DNA from 2 places in the Bradyrhizobium sp. BR 1432 genome. Region 1 is predicted to be linked to the other one. Evidence: predicted binding sites of a transcription regulator. Region 1 holds the regulator's gene; the other holds the start of a gene.
What was found. Region 1 encodes LexA, which represses DNA repair genes until DNA is damaged. Its sites were predicted from a motif close to TGTTCNNNNTGTGTTCNG; they were not measured.
Positions count from the first base shown of each region.

Region 2: the regulator LexA is predicted to act here: its motif matches at 3,266-3,283, upstream of ACSKB8_RS15965 (ribonuclease T2 family protein).

Region 1 covers NZ_JBPUGF010000003.1:6,287,123-6,294,175, forward strand. The annotation lists gene ACSKB8_RS30495 (MFS transporter) at 1-25, opposite strand, end outside; gene ACSKB8_RS30500 (ComEC/Rec2 family competence protein) at 529-2,808, shown strand; gene ACSKB8_RS30505 (hypothetical protein) at 2,948-3,382, opposite strand; gene ACSKB8_RS30510 (hypothetical protein) at 3,550-3,780, opposite strand; gene lexA (transcriptional repressor LexA) at 3,960-4,661, opposite strand; gene ACSKB8_RS30520 (molybdopterin molybdotransferase MoeA) at 4,838-6,049, opposite strand; gene ACSKB8_RS30525 (hypothetical protein) at 6,274-6,480, opposite strand; gene ACSKB8_RS30530 (HAD family hydrolase) at 6,640-7,053, opposite strand, start outside.
Region 2 covers NZ_JBPUGF010000003.1:3,335,849-3,342,901, reverse strand. The annotation lists gene uvrC (excinuclease ABC subunit UvrC) at 1-86, opposite strand, end outside; gene ACSKB8_RS15980 (outer membrane protein) at 336-959, shown strand; gene ACSKB8_RS15975 (cold-shock protein) at 1,030-1,245, opposite strand; gene ACSKB8_RS15970 (23S rRNA (adenine(2030)-N(6))-methyltransferase RlmJ) at 1,497-2,357, opposite strand; gene ACSKB8_RS15965 (ribonuclease T2 family protein) at 2,515-3,219, opposite strand; partial or broken gene ACSKB8_RS15960 (hypothetical protein) at 3,325-3,785, opposite strand; gene ACSKB8_RS15955 (hypothetical protein) at 3,970-4,263, shown strand; gene ACSKB8_RS15950 (DUF3617 domain-containing protein) at 4,310-4,840, shown strand; gene ACSKB8_RS15945 (ATP-binding protein) at 5,015-6,403, opposite strand; gene ACSKB8_RS15940 (response regulator) at 6,424-7,053, opposite strand, start outside.

The DNA of each region.
Region 1 (7,053 bases):
AATCACTCGGTACCTGCATGTGCAACTCCTATGGTTTCAAGACGTCTCCTCGCTTGTTTCAGCGATCGATCTTCTCGCGGGGAGAGCGTGATGCGCGGCGTCGCAGGCGCCAATTCAAAGAGTTGCGTCGGCAACGTCTGACTTCAGGCGCACTTTCGCGCCACCTGAGAAGAGCTCCGGCGGCCTTAGAACCGCGAGCGACCACTGCCTTGCCCGTCCTGTCGGGGAGGCGGGGAACCGTAGTGTAATCCCACCTCGGGCCGGCAACTTATGAGACTTTCGGCTCAATCGATCTGTCGCGGGGCGTTTGCCAACGAGATCGCAAGGGCTCGAATACTTCGCGACTTCTGGTCAAAGACGTCTCAGGCGTTGCGAGCAATCCAGAAGAGATGCCAAGGCGGCGGTCGCCGTGACGATGGAGGGGAAAAGTAGGGTCCCGCCGCGTTCGTTCCTGATCCGTACCGCTATTCGCGCAGCCGCACGTTCCGGTAGCCTCCGCACCCGTCGCGTAGCGTAAGGTGCATGGGAATGGCGGAGCCGGGCCGGCCAGTGCGCTCCCAGGGAGTCGCAGGAACGTGGCCCGTTGGCCGCGTCACACCGGCTGGCGGCGTTGTGCCGGCGGGCTTTGGTGCGTGGCCCGCGATCGTCGAGACGCTGCGCGAATGGGCACGCGCTGAGGCCGGCGCCGGGCGGCTGTTGCCCTGGGTGCCCGTCGCCTTCGGCACCGGCATCGCGCTCTATTTCGCTGCCGATCACGAGCCCGTGCTGTGGGTCGTTGCCGCGACGGCGGCCGCGCTCATGCTCGGCGCCGTCCTGCTGCGGCGGAGCCGGCTGTTCGCGCCCGCGATCATGATCGCGGCGGTGGCGGCGGGTTTTGCCATGGCGACGTGGAAGACGGCGCGCATCGCCCATACCGTGCTGGCCAAGCCGCTCTATTCGGTGTCGCTGTCGGGCTTCGTCGAGACCCGCGACATCCGCGAGCGCACCGATCGCTTCATGCTGCGCGTTACGGCGATGGAGGCGCAGCGCAGCGACGTCAGGCTGGAGCGCGTGCGCCTGTCGGTGCGCAAGGGGACGGCGCCGGAGGTCGGCAGCTTCGTGCAACTGAAGGCGCGCTTGATGCCGCCGATCTCTCCCGTGCGCCCGGGCAGCTACGATTTCTCCCGCGACATGTTCTTCCAGGGCATCGGCGCCTCCGGCTTCGTGATGGGCGCGATCACCGCTTCAGTGCCGCCGGATGGCGGTGGCCTGCGGCTGCGCTACGCGGCCTTCATGCAGGGCCTGCGCGATGCGATCGACGCGCGCATCCGTGCGACGCTCGAGGGCGACAACCGTGCGATCGCGACCGCGCTGCTCACCGGACGGCGCGATGCGATCACCACGCCCGTCAACGACGCCATGTTCATCTCGGGGCTCGGCCATGTGCTGTCGATCTCCGGCTATCACATGGCGGTTGTCGCCGGTGTCGTGTTCTTCGCAGTGCGTGCGCTGCTGGCACTGATCCCGGGGCTGGCGGCGGGCTTTGCCATCAAGAAATGGTCGGCAGCTGCAGCGCTGGTGGCGGCCGCGTTCTATTTGCTGCTGTCAGGCGCGGAGGTCGCAACGCAAAGATCGTTTTTCATGACGGCGGTGGTGCTGATCGCGGTCATGGTGGATCGCCGCGCTATCACCTTCCGCACGCTGGCGGTGGCTGCGCTGATCGTGCTCGCGGTCGCGCCCGAAGCGCTGGTGCATCCGAGTTTTCAAATGTCCTTCGCCGCGACGCTCGGGCTGGTCGCGCTGGTGCAGATCGGCATGCCGAACCTGTTTGCCTCGCCGGACCATTCGGCGACCGCGCGCATCGCGCTATGGGGCGGCCGCGAGATCGCGATGCTGTTCCTGGCCTCGCTGATCGCGGGGCTTGCGACCACGCCCTACGCCGCCTTCCACTTCCACCGCGTCACGCCGTACGGTGTGCTCGCCAATCTCGGCGCGATGCCGGTGGTTTCGGCACTGGTGATGCCGGCGGGCCTGCTCGGACTGCTCGCGGCTCCCTTCGGGCTCGACGGCGTGTTCTGGTGGCTGATGGGGATCGGGAACGACTGGATGGTCGCGGTATCGCGCTGGGTGGCGGCACTGCCGGGCGCAATCGGCCGCATCCCCGCCTTCGGCATCGCGCCGCTGATCGCGGCAAGCCTCGGGATCATCGTGATGGGCCTGTTGCGCACACCCTTGCGCTGGTCTGGTGCGCTGATGTTGTTGGCTTCCATTGCCTGGGGGCTGTCGGTGCGGCAGCCCGACATCCTGATTGCCGGAGACGGCGCGAGCGTCGCGGTGCGCGGCCGGGACGGGCACCTGCATGTCATCCGGGCGAGCAAGGACGGCTTTCTGCTTAGGGAGTGGTTAGCTGCCGACGCCGATCCGCGCGACGCCGGGAGTAGCTCGCTGGCCGATGGCGTGTCGTGTGACGAGGCGGGCTGCGTGACGCCGCTCGACGACGGGCGGCTGGTTGCGCTTTCCTTGCGGATCGACGCGCTGGCTGATGATTGCAGCCGCGCCGCGCTGGTGGTGACGCGGCGGCCCGCGCCGCCGGATTGTGCGGCGATGGTGGTCGATCGGCAGCGTCTCACCAGTCAAGGCGCGCTGGCGTTGACGCAGCGTGGTGACGGTTTTGCAGTTCAAGCTGTGAGAGCGAGAGGCACAAGCCGCCCTTGGCTCCCGGCCGGCGCCGGCGAGGGTGATTTCGACGGGAGCCTTGCGCCGAAGGCGGCTACGGCCCGCAACCGGGACGCGACTCCGGCGGAGACCGACTTGCAGGCCGACGATTAAGGCCAGACGATTAAGAACAAATGCGAGGACTTGGTCCGGGTCCAACCGGACTTTCGCAGAACATAAATCATACCATCTCGCCGGCCTCGGCCGGCGATGGCATTTTCAATCCTGGCCCGACCTGGTGGCCAGGGACGGCTCAGCCGATCGGCAGACGCGTGATCGTCGGCCGGCTGTCGGCATCGATCTGCGGCTTGTGCTCGCGCTCGCCGACCGGCTGCGTCACCGGCAGTTGCAGCACGGTTGCGCGCTGGCCTTCGACGAGCTGCGTCACCAGCACGTATTTGCCGTCGGGGAATTCGATCGCGTCATGATGGCGATCGGGAACGTGCGGATCGATCTTGCCGAACTTGCCGACGCGGGAGTTGATCGTGCGCGTCCAGATCCAACGATTGTCGTAACGGACGTTGTCGGCGAAGGCGAGCTCCGTTCCCGGCAGCAGGCAGACGGCCACGGTCGGGTCGGCCGCGGAAGCAAAACCGCGCGTCGAGGTGCCGCGGAACGTTGTCGACACGATCGTCTCGCCGACTTCGGCGGGGCGCGATGCAACGGCATGCAGACTGTAGTCACACATCGGGTGCTCCTATTCGAAGATAGCAACCCGCGCCTCTTTCGGAGGCGCAAGCCTCTATCAGAGTGGAAGCACGTAACGTTCTGCTTGGTTGTGGGCGAATCTGCGGCTGGCGTCAGCAGGATGCGATCACATTATCTTTCCCGAATCCGATAGGAACAAAGTTCGCTTTAGTGCATTTGGCGGATGCGAGCGTCAGCGGCCTGCGGGCGCCGACCATCGGAATATGGCCAACTCGGCTGTGGTTGTCGCGCGACGGCATTTCGGGCGCTACGCAATTGCTCGGTCGTTGTTGCGTGCGCCGACTTGCGGGGATGGTGCTGCGATTGTGCTGCGAATGCTTGCGCTGCCGATGCAGCGATCAGCATACTGGCGAACGCGCTCAAAACGATCTTGCGCATCGTTGTCTCCTCGATCTCTTGAGCCGCAAAGCGATGAGTGCTTCGGGCGGCATGTCGAGGACATAGCGCTGGGAGAGGGGCCAGATAATCTGCCCAAGATCAGAAAGACTATCCAGCTGGAGCGGACAATCCGTCCGCTCCAATCGGAATCATTGATATCGAATGACCGCTGGGTCGTCTCAGTACTTGCGGTACAGCCCGATCAGCTTGCCCTGAATCTTCACCCGGTTCGGCGGCAGGATGCGCACCTCGTAGGCGGCGTTGGCGGGTTCGAGCGCGATCGAGGCGCCGCGGCGGCGGAAGCGCTTGAGCGTCGCTTCCTCGTCGTCGATCAGCGCCACCACGATGTCGCCGGTATCGGCGCTCTCGTTGCGCTGGATCAGCGCCATGTCGCCGTCGAGGATGCCGGCCTCGACCATCGAATCGCCGCGCACTTCGAGCGCATAGTGTTCGCCCGAGCCGAGCATGTCGGGCGGCACGCTGATGGTGTGACTGCGGGTCTGCAACGCTTCGATCGGCGTACCGGCTGCGATGCGACCCATCACGGGCACCGCAACGGGACGCTCGCCCTCGTCGGCGGGCGGACTGGAGCTCGCGCGCACCTTGCCGAGATTGCCCTCGATGACGCTTGGCGTGAAGCCGCGGCGGTTGCCGGCGGCGGCCTGGAGCTCAGGCAGCTTGATCACCTCGATGGCGCGAGCGCGGTTGGGCAGGCGGCGGATGAAGCCGCGCTCCTCCAGCGCGGTGATCAGGCGATGGATGCCCGATTTCGAGCGCAGGTCGAGCGCATCCTTCATCTCGTCGAAGGAGGGCGGCACGCCGCTTTCCTTCAGACGTTCGCTGATGAACCGCAGAAGCTCGTATTGTTTGCGCGTTAACATCTCGACCAAAGTCCCCCGGTCGATGTCGTTCGATTCCGAGACGCTGAATTGGAGCGGCGAACCGCTACATCCTCGAAACAAATCATGAACGGACACTATATGTTCGATATGTGTTCCGCAACTGCTTAATTTACCGTGAACGCGACAAAGTTCGCGGAACACGTGTGGTGGTGCGCTCAGACGGGCAGGCGCAGCACCTCGCAAGGCGAGCCGGCTCCGGCTTTCGGCGCGAACGGTGCGCGCACGAGAAGTGCCTGCGCCGCAGCGAGATTCGCAAGCAGCGAGGAATCCTGGTGATTGACGGGAACGGCCACCAGCGTGCCGTCGTCGCGCTGTTCCAGACGTGCGCGAAGATAATCCGCGCGCATATCGTTTGCGCCCACATCGCGGCCGAGCACGGCGCGCTCATGGCGGTGATGAATCACGGATCGACCCGACACCGCACGAATCAGCGGGACCATGAACAGGAAGGCGCACACATAGGACGAGACGGGATTACCCGGCAGGCCGATCACGCGCATCGCGCCGAGCCGTCCATGCATCATCGGCTTGCCCGGGCGCATCGCAATCTTCCAGAACGCCATCGAGATACCTTCGTCCCTCAGCGCCTGCTGGACAAGATCGTGGTCGCCGACCGATGCACCGCCGGTCGTGACCAGGATGTCGGCGCCGCTCTCGCGGGCGCGGCGGATGCCGGCGGTGGTGGCCTCCAGCGTGTCGGCGGCAATGCCGAGGTCGATGGTGTCAGCCCCCTCGCTGCGGGCGAGCGCGTGCAGGGCATAGCCGTTGGAATAGACGATCTGGCCGCGGCCGGGCGTGGTGCCCGGCATCACCAGTTCGTTGCCGGTGGCGAGGATCGCGACCTTCGGACGGCGGCAGACGGCAAGCTGGGGGTAATTCATGGCGGCGGCGAGCGCGAGGTCGCGCTCGGTGAGGCGGGTTCCCTTGCGCAGGAGCACGGCGCCTTCGGAGAAGTCGACGCCTGCGGGGCGGATGTGCCGGCCGGGAATCGCGGCTTCCTTGATCGTGATGCGCTTGCCGTCCGCGACCGTATCCTCCTGGATCACGACGGCGTCGGCACCGTTGGGAACGACGCCGCCGGTGAAGATCCGCACGGCTTCGCCGGCGCCGACCGTTCCCGCGAACGGACGCCCCGCGGCTACCTCGCCAATCACCGTCAGCTGGGAATCGATCGCCCCCGCGTCGGCCGCGCGCACGGCATAACCATCCATCGCGGACATTGCTTCAGGCGGCTGCGTGCGCAGCGCCGCCACGTCGCGGGCGAGCACACGGTGGAAGGCTGCGTCGAGAGCAACCATTTCCTCGGCCAGAGGCTCCGCGCCGGCAAGCACGGCGGCAAGCGCATCGGAAACCGGCATGAGAGCCACGGCGAAAACTCCTGCTCGCGGACGAATTGGCAGGAAGCCTTCTAGCCGAGCGCGAGCGCAGAGGCAAAAGAGCAGCCGAGCGGGATGATCATCCCGACGACGCATTCATAGGCAACGAAGGCGACGTCAGGCCCGGCGCGACATGATCTCCAGGACGAGGCAGATTGGTACCAGGGTGGCCATGGCTAGGACGAGAATGACCAGAGCCACGGCCAGCATCGCGATCAACTCTGCGTCTGTTCGCCCGAACTGACGCCAGGCGTCACGTCCGGAGCTTTGGGGCCCTGATCCTTATCCGGCAGCGGATCGGCCTGTGATTTCAGGTCGGCGGCCTTGCTGATGAGCTTGGCGGAGAGGCGCGAATCCGAGGTGGTTCTGGCGAATTCGAGCAGCAGAGAAGCTTGCTTTGTGAGGTAGGCTTTGCCCAGCACGAGAATAGTCCGATGTAGAAGTCCCAACGGATTCGATAGAGTCCGGAGGAAGTATTTCCGTTCCCGGAACTTTGTACAAAAATGCACAAAGTGATTTGGTTCCGCATCCCAAGCAGATTTGGTCCTCGGAACCCAACCAGATCCGGCCGGGGGCGGCAGTCAAATTCCCAACGCTCGCAAGGCGTTGCCGACATCGCCGGGCGATGTGACATGCACCGCGGTCAATCCGCGCGCCCGCGCCCCTTCGACGTTCTCGGCAAGGTCGTCGAAGAACACGATTCGGCTGGCCGGCACGCCGATCGCCCTCACGACATGGTCGAACGCCTCCGCATCCGGTTTGCGCAGGCCGATGCTGGACGACAAATAGAGCTCGCGGAAATGCCCGAGCACGCCGGCATATTCCTTCGAGAAATAGTCGACATGCGGCCGGTTGGTGTTGGAGAAGACATAGAGCGGCATCTGCTTTGCAGCGCGCGGCAAGAGCTCGGCGATGTCAGGCATCTCGCCGGCGAAGATCGCGTTCCATCCCTCCAGAAACTGCGCATCGGAAATGCCGATCCCGAGCGATGAACG
Region 2 (7,053 bases), 3.0 Mb from region 1:
TCCCGGGGCGGGGCGTGCGGCGCGGTGACCCGCACCGGTTTGCGCGCGCGTGCGTCGTCCGGGTTGTCGGGGAAATCGTGAACCATGGTGCGAATTTAGGCGCTGGGGGTGCCGATTTGAAGTTCCGGCGGTGGTGCACGCACAGGATGGCGAGCGCAGTTCCCGGTAACGCTTGCTTAAGCCTGTTAACAGCGCGGTAACCCGGCTTAACAGCCCTTTAACTTAGAACTCTCGATAAATCTTACGCGAAAAAGTGGTGGTTCCGTAACCATGCGGTCTGGCCTTGCGCGGCAGCGCAGGCATCGCGCGGGACGGCAGTTGCGTTGGAGTGTGTGATGAAGGGGCTCGTTGTGGGCGCAGCCGCGTTGGCTGCAGCCGGCTGGACAGCTTCGGCAGGGGCCGCCGATCTCAATTACGGGCAGCGCGCGCCCTATACCGTCAATCAGCCGCTCAATGCGTATAGCTGGGCTGGTCCTTATCTGGGCGGCAACATCGGCTACGAATGGGGCTCGGTCGACAACAATCCCTCAAAGCCCTCCGGTTTCGTCGGCGGCGTGCAGGCCGGCTATAATTTCCAGAACGGCCCTTGGGTGTTCGGCGTCGAGGGCGACATTCAGGCCGCCGGTGCCGATGATACCTTCGCGCCGTGGAAGTTCTCCAATCCGTGGTTCGGCACCCTGCGCGGCCGCGCCGGCTATGCCTTCAGCAACGTGCTGTTCTACGGCACCGCGGGCCTCGCCTTCGGCGAGTTGCGCGCGCAAACTTTCGGCTGGACGGAGTCGCACACCGCCGCCGGCTGGACCATCGGTGCCGGCGCGGAAGTCGGCCTTGCGCCGAACTGGAGCGCCAAGCTCGAATATCTCTACATCGACCTGTCGACGAGCCAGTTCGCAATTACGGGCGTGTCAAACGGCTATAGCGCCAGCGTTGTCCGCGCAGGCGTGAACTATCACTTCTGATAGCTGAAGAAGAAAATACCGGACCAACCTCCCGGCCGCTCGCGGCCGGGATTTTTTTAAGCCAGGCTCGCTAGGAGAGGATGACCAAATTGACCGCCTTCGGTCCCTTCCCCTTCTTGTCCGGTTCGACTTCGAAAGTAATACGCTGTCCTTCGGCAAGGTCCTTCAGTCCCGCCCGCTCCACCGCGGTGATGTGAACGAAGACGTCGCGGCCGCCGTCGTCGGGCTTGATGAAGCCGTAGCCGCGCTCACCGTTGAAGAACTTGACCGTTCCCGTCATGGCCATCGGGAAACTCCCCCTCATTGCTCCTCCGCCGCGACGCAAACTCACGTCACGACATGACCGGACCTTACGAAGCCCGGGAGCTGGCCATCCTTGGGCGGACCTCATCGGCCCGGCCGGATCTTTCTTAGGCCTTCACTCCGCCGCAACCATTCGCGGAAGCGGAACGTAAAGCCAGTCACGGCAACAGCATAATACGGTTCTTCGCAGATTGACTACCGCTCCTGCATATTTTTCCCAAGAATGCCGGAGTGTTACGGCCTCGGCACCTCCAATCGGAATCTGGCAGCGCCGCCCTGGCCGAGCGGCATTTCGAGCTCCGGCAGGATCGTCTTGAGCTCGCCGTGCAGCGTGTAGGGCGGGTTGACGATCAGAAGACCGGCGGAAGTGAGGGCGGCACCATCGAGCTGCGGCGCCACGCTGAATTCGAGGCGCAGGCATTTTCCGGGCGGCTTTGCTGCGGCTGCGAGCCGCGCCACCGTTTGCGCCAGCGTGTCCGTGGCGCGCCGGTTCTTGGCCGGATACCAGATTACGTAGATACCGGTCGGCCATTTCGCGAAAGCCGTTGCGAAGGCCTCGCCGAGCCGCTCGAATTCGTCCTTGGCCTCGAACGGCGGGTCGATCAGCACGAGGCCGCGCCGCTCCTTCGGTGGCACGAAGGCCGGCAGTGCCATCCAGCCGTCGAGATCGACCACGCGCGCCTGTTCGTCGCGGCGCAGCACGTCGATCAGCGCCTTGCGTGCCTTCGGCTCGAGCTCACAGGCGACGAGGCGGTCCTGCGGCCTGAGCAGGCCGCGCGCGATCAGCGGCGAGCCCGGATAGGCCTTGAGCTCTCCCTTCGGATTGAAGGCGCGGACGATGTCGAGATAGGGTTTGGTCAGCGCCGCGGTCTCGTTCGACAGGCGCGCCTGCATCAGCCGTGCAATGCCGGTCAGCCACTCGCCGCCGCGGCGTGCCTCGTCGCTGCCGAGGTCGTAGAGACCGGCGCCGGCATGGGTGTCGATGACGCGGAACGCCGCCGGCTTGTCCTGCAAATAAGTGAGGATGCGCGCCAGCACGATGTGCTTGATGACATCGGCGAAGTTGCCGGCGTGGAAGGCGTGGCGGTAGTTCATGGGACCAGACTATGTTGTCTCGCGCGATCCCAACCCCTTGTCATTGCGAGCGCAGCGAAGCAATCCAGAATCTTACCGCGGAGGCAGTTTGGATTGCTTCGTCGCCAGCGCAAAATTGCTTCGCAATTTTGTCGCGGGCTCCTCGCAATGACCGGAACTATCCACCCCTGATCGGCGGCATCGTCACCTGGTCGCGGCGGCAGGCGCGGCGTTCGATCTCGTCGCAGGCGCGGAATTGCAGGTCCTTGCTGAGGCAGATGCGGACCTCGGAGAGCCGGGTCCGGTTGCAGGTGACCGAGATGGCGGCATCGCTGAGGCCGGGATTGGCCTTGATGAAGGCGTCCTCGATCTCCGCCGGCGCCACGGTCTTGGCCTGCGACAGATCGAGATATTCTGCCGGGATCTTGATCGCGGCGCGCGCCTTGCGGATCGTCTCGAAATAGCTGCGGCCCTCGAGCCCGGAGCAGGTGCCGTGCTTGTCCCATTCGTTGAAGATCAGGCCCGGCGCCGGCATCAGGTCGAGCATCGAAGAGACGATGCTGCGGTTCAGCCGCGGTGCCGGCCGCTGGCAATATTCGGGGAAGCCGCTCTCATATTGCGGCCACAGCCCATGCACCACGAAGGCGTAAGGGCGTCCGCTGCACTGCATCTGTGAGCGGCCGCCGCGCTCGGCCGCTTCCTCGCAGAAGGAGGGCGACCATGATAGCGACAGCACATAGAAATCGAACTCGCCCGGCGCGTTCTGCCGCTTGTCCTGGGCCTTTGCGCCGCTGGCGAACGAGGCCAGCCCCGCGGCAAGGATCAGGGAAAGCGTCAGCGAGATCACCAGGCGGGAGAACGAATGCAATCTGGAATGAAACATGGCGACGCCCCTCAACTAGACTGTGCAAGGAAGCCTAGCAGGCGATAAGAACATTTCAAGAACAAAATTCAGGCGACCGCCATTCAGCCGCCAGATCGACCCGAATCAGGGCTTTGCGGCGCGGCAGGCCGGATTATAGGCCCAGTTGCGGTCGACGCCGACGACGCACCATTCGACGCCATTGCCGTAGCCGGCGAAGCCGCCATCCTCGATGATCGAGAAATGCACCTTGCGCACCTTGCCGTCATTGAGCAGGGCATCGCCGGTGCAATAGCGGCGCGGAATGTTATCGGACTGCCAGGGACGGAACGCGATTTCGCGGACGGCGGAGAAGCCGGTGATTTTCAGCGAGGAATTCCAGAACGAGCTTTCTTTTCCCAGAACTGGTTGGCGATCGTCGGCAGCGCCTTGTCGCAATCGGCGACGGCGCCGTCGTAGCGCGGTCCGCTCAGCCAGAAATTCAGCTCCAGCGGATTGGCGGCCCTGGCCTCACCGAGCGATAGCGCCCCGAACATGAGGCCGAGCACGGCGGCAAAGCGGAGCGATTTCGGGGAGGGGGCGCGCATGGTCAATCCGGACAGCTAAAGTCTTGCGAAGGTCGGACGGTGCCGCGAAGGCCGGGAGAGGTCAAGTGCAGCGCGGCAACACTTCGCCAGGAGTTGACCATATCGTCGCAGCCGGCAGGGCTTCCGTTCTTTTCACTTCCAGTCCGGCACCGTAAACTGAGGGCAGCCAATTGGAGTGACGGGAATGCGAATCATTGCGGCCGCGGGCCTTCTTGCCTTGGGTATGATGGCGAGCCAGTCGGCGCGCGCCGATATCCTTCCAGTGCCGCCGTTCAAGGGCAACGACACCGGCGGCATCATCGCCTATTCGATGGCGACCCAGGCCGATGCGCGACAGGTCGCGGTCGATCATTGCGCGCGCTACGGCAAGGTCGTCAAATTCCTCGCGGTGCAGGCCTATGAGGGCGGCTACATCTCGTTCTCCTGCCGCTGGGTGCCCTATGGCGCCGCCGAGCGGCCGATCCGCACTCTCTACTGAGGCGTTGTCGTAACGCCCAAAGCTTCTCAAGCCGGGAGTCTTCCACATGACGCGCAAACTCGCTTTGCTCGGCTCGGTCGCTTGTCTCGTGCTGTCGGCAGGCGCAGCCGGCGCCGACGATCTGCCGATGCGCAAGGCCGGGCTATGGGAAATGAAGCTGGTCACGACCGGCTCGCCCGTGCCCGAGATGACGATGCAGCACTGCACTGACGAGACCGTCGACAAGGAGATGAGCAACAACGTCTCCCCGATGGCAAAGCAGATCTGCGCCAAGCAGGAGATCAAGAAGACCGCGACCGGCTATGTCAGCGATTCCGAGTGCAGCGTCGCCGGCGTCAGCACGACCTCGCATGCCGAGATATCAGGCGATTTCAATTCGGCCTACACCGTGAAGACCTCTTCGCATGCGCAAGGCGGCGTCGCCGGCGCGGCCGGCCGCGATAGCACCATGACGCTCCAAGCCAAATGGTTAGGGGCCTGCAAGCCGGACCAGAAGCCCGGCGACATCGTGATGCCAGGCGGCTTCAAGATGAACGTGCGCGATGTCGATAAGCTGAAGGCGCTGCTGCCGAAGTAGACGCACTCACCGCGCAACCGGTGCGCTCCCTCGCCCCGTTCTTACGGGGAGAGGGTTGGGGTGAGGGGCCTCTCTCCGCGAACGAGATTTTTGTGAGACCTGTACCCCCTCACCCGAATTCGATCTGCGATCGAATTCGACCTCTCCGCAAGCGGGGAGAGGTGAAGAAGCCGCCTACACCGGAATCCGCACGCTTGCCCTCAATCCTCCCATCGGACTGTCGCCGAGAGTGATGTCGCCGCCATGGGAGCGGGCGATGTCGCGGGCGATCGCGAGGCCAAGGCCGGTGCCGCCTTCGTCCTGGTTGCGGGCGTTATCCAGCCGCAGGAACGGCTTGAACACCTCTTCGCGCAAATGCGCGGGAATGCCGGGCCCGTCGTCGTCGACAGTGACGATGAGATAACGGTGATCGCGCTGGCCGGTGATGGCGATGGCCTTGCCGTAGCGTGCGGCGTTGGTGACGAGGTTGGCGAGGCAGCGCTTGAACGAGGCCGGCTTCACCGTCACCACCGGCAGGCCGTGGAATGCGACGGTCGCGGTGTGGCCGTGGCGTTCGGCGTCACTGCGCAATTCTTCCAGGGCCTGGGCCATGTCGGTCGGCTGCGATTGCTCGCCGGAATCGCCGCGGGCAAAGGCCAGGTAATCCTCCAGCATCATCGACATCTCGTCGACGTCCTTGCGCATGCCCTCGAGCTCGGGACTGTCGCCGATCAGCGCCAGCTCGAGCTTGAAGCGGGTCAGGATGGTGCGCAGGTCGTGGCTGACGCCGGCGAGCATCGCGGTGCGCTGCTCCATCGTGCGCTCGATGCGCGATTTCATTTCGAGGAAGGCGACGGAGGCGCGCCGCACCTCGCGCGCGCCGCGCGGTCTGAAGTTCGGCGCCTCGCGGCCCTTGCCAAAGCTTTCGGCGGCATCGGCGAGCCGAAGGATCGGCTTGATCTGGTTGCGCAGGAAGAGCACGGCGACGATCAGCAGGATCGAGGACGTGCCGACCATCCAGAACAGGAAGATCTCCGAGTTCGAGGCATAGGCGGCGCTGCGCTGCGCGAACACGCGCATCACGGCATCGTCGAGCTGGATGCGGATTTCGACCAGGTTGGAGCGGCCGACGGTGTCGATCCAGAACGAACGCCCGATCTGGCGGCCGAGCTGCACCGACAGCGTCTGGTCGAGCAGCGAGAAGAACGGCTTCGGTCCCGGCGGCGGCATGTCGCCGGCGGGCAGGAAATCGACGACGAGGCCGAGCCGCTGCTGGGCGATGCGGCGGATCTGGTCGCGATCTTTGTCCTGCGGATAGCCCTTGTAGACGTCGATCAGCGCGGCGATGTCCTGCACCACTGCGGCCGACAGGCGGCGCGTCACCGTGTTCCAGTGCCGCTCCATGAACACGAAGGCGACGACCGATTGCAGGATCACCATCGGCACGATCATGATCAGCAGCGCGCGAGCATAGAGGCCAGTCGGCATCCAGCCCTTGAATGCGTTGCCCATCCAGCCATTGGCGGCGGAGACGCGGCCGGCGGCGCTCTTCAGAAGCGTCAGGCCGGTATCGATCGTGCTCATCGGTCGCGCTTCACTGCGGTTTAAGGCGAGGCCACCAGTCGGTAGCCGATGCCGCGTACCGCCTGGAGGAACAGTGGATTGGCGGGATCGGTCTCGATCTTGCGCCTGAGGCGGTTGATCTGCACGTCGACGGCGCGCTCGTTGACGCTGCCGTTGCCGGTGAGCGCGCTGCGCGGCACGGTCTCGCCCGGCGTCTCCGAGAGGATGCGCAGCATCTCGCGCTCGCGGTCGGTGAGGTGGATGACCTCATCGCCCTGGCGCAACTCGCCGCGGTCGAGATGGTAGACATAGGGTCCGAAGGCGATCTTCTCCACGGTCGCGGCCTGCGGCGGCGGTGCGGCGCGCTTGAGGATGTTGTTGATGCGCAGCGCGAGCTCGCGCGGCTCGAACGGTTTTGCGACATAGTCGTCGGCGCCGATTTGCAGGCCCTCGATGCGCGCTTCTGCCTCGTGCCGCGCCGTCAGCATCACGATCGGCACCGAGGACGAGGTGCGGATGAAACGGGCGAGCTCGAACCCGGTCTCGCCGGGCATCATGACGTCGAGGATCAACAGATCGAAATGCAGACCGGTGAGCTTGGCGCGCGCATCGCTGGCGCTGGCGGCGGTCGAAACGCGGTAGCCTTCGCTGGCGAGGAAGCGCGAGAGCAG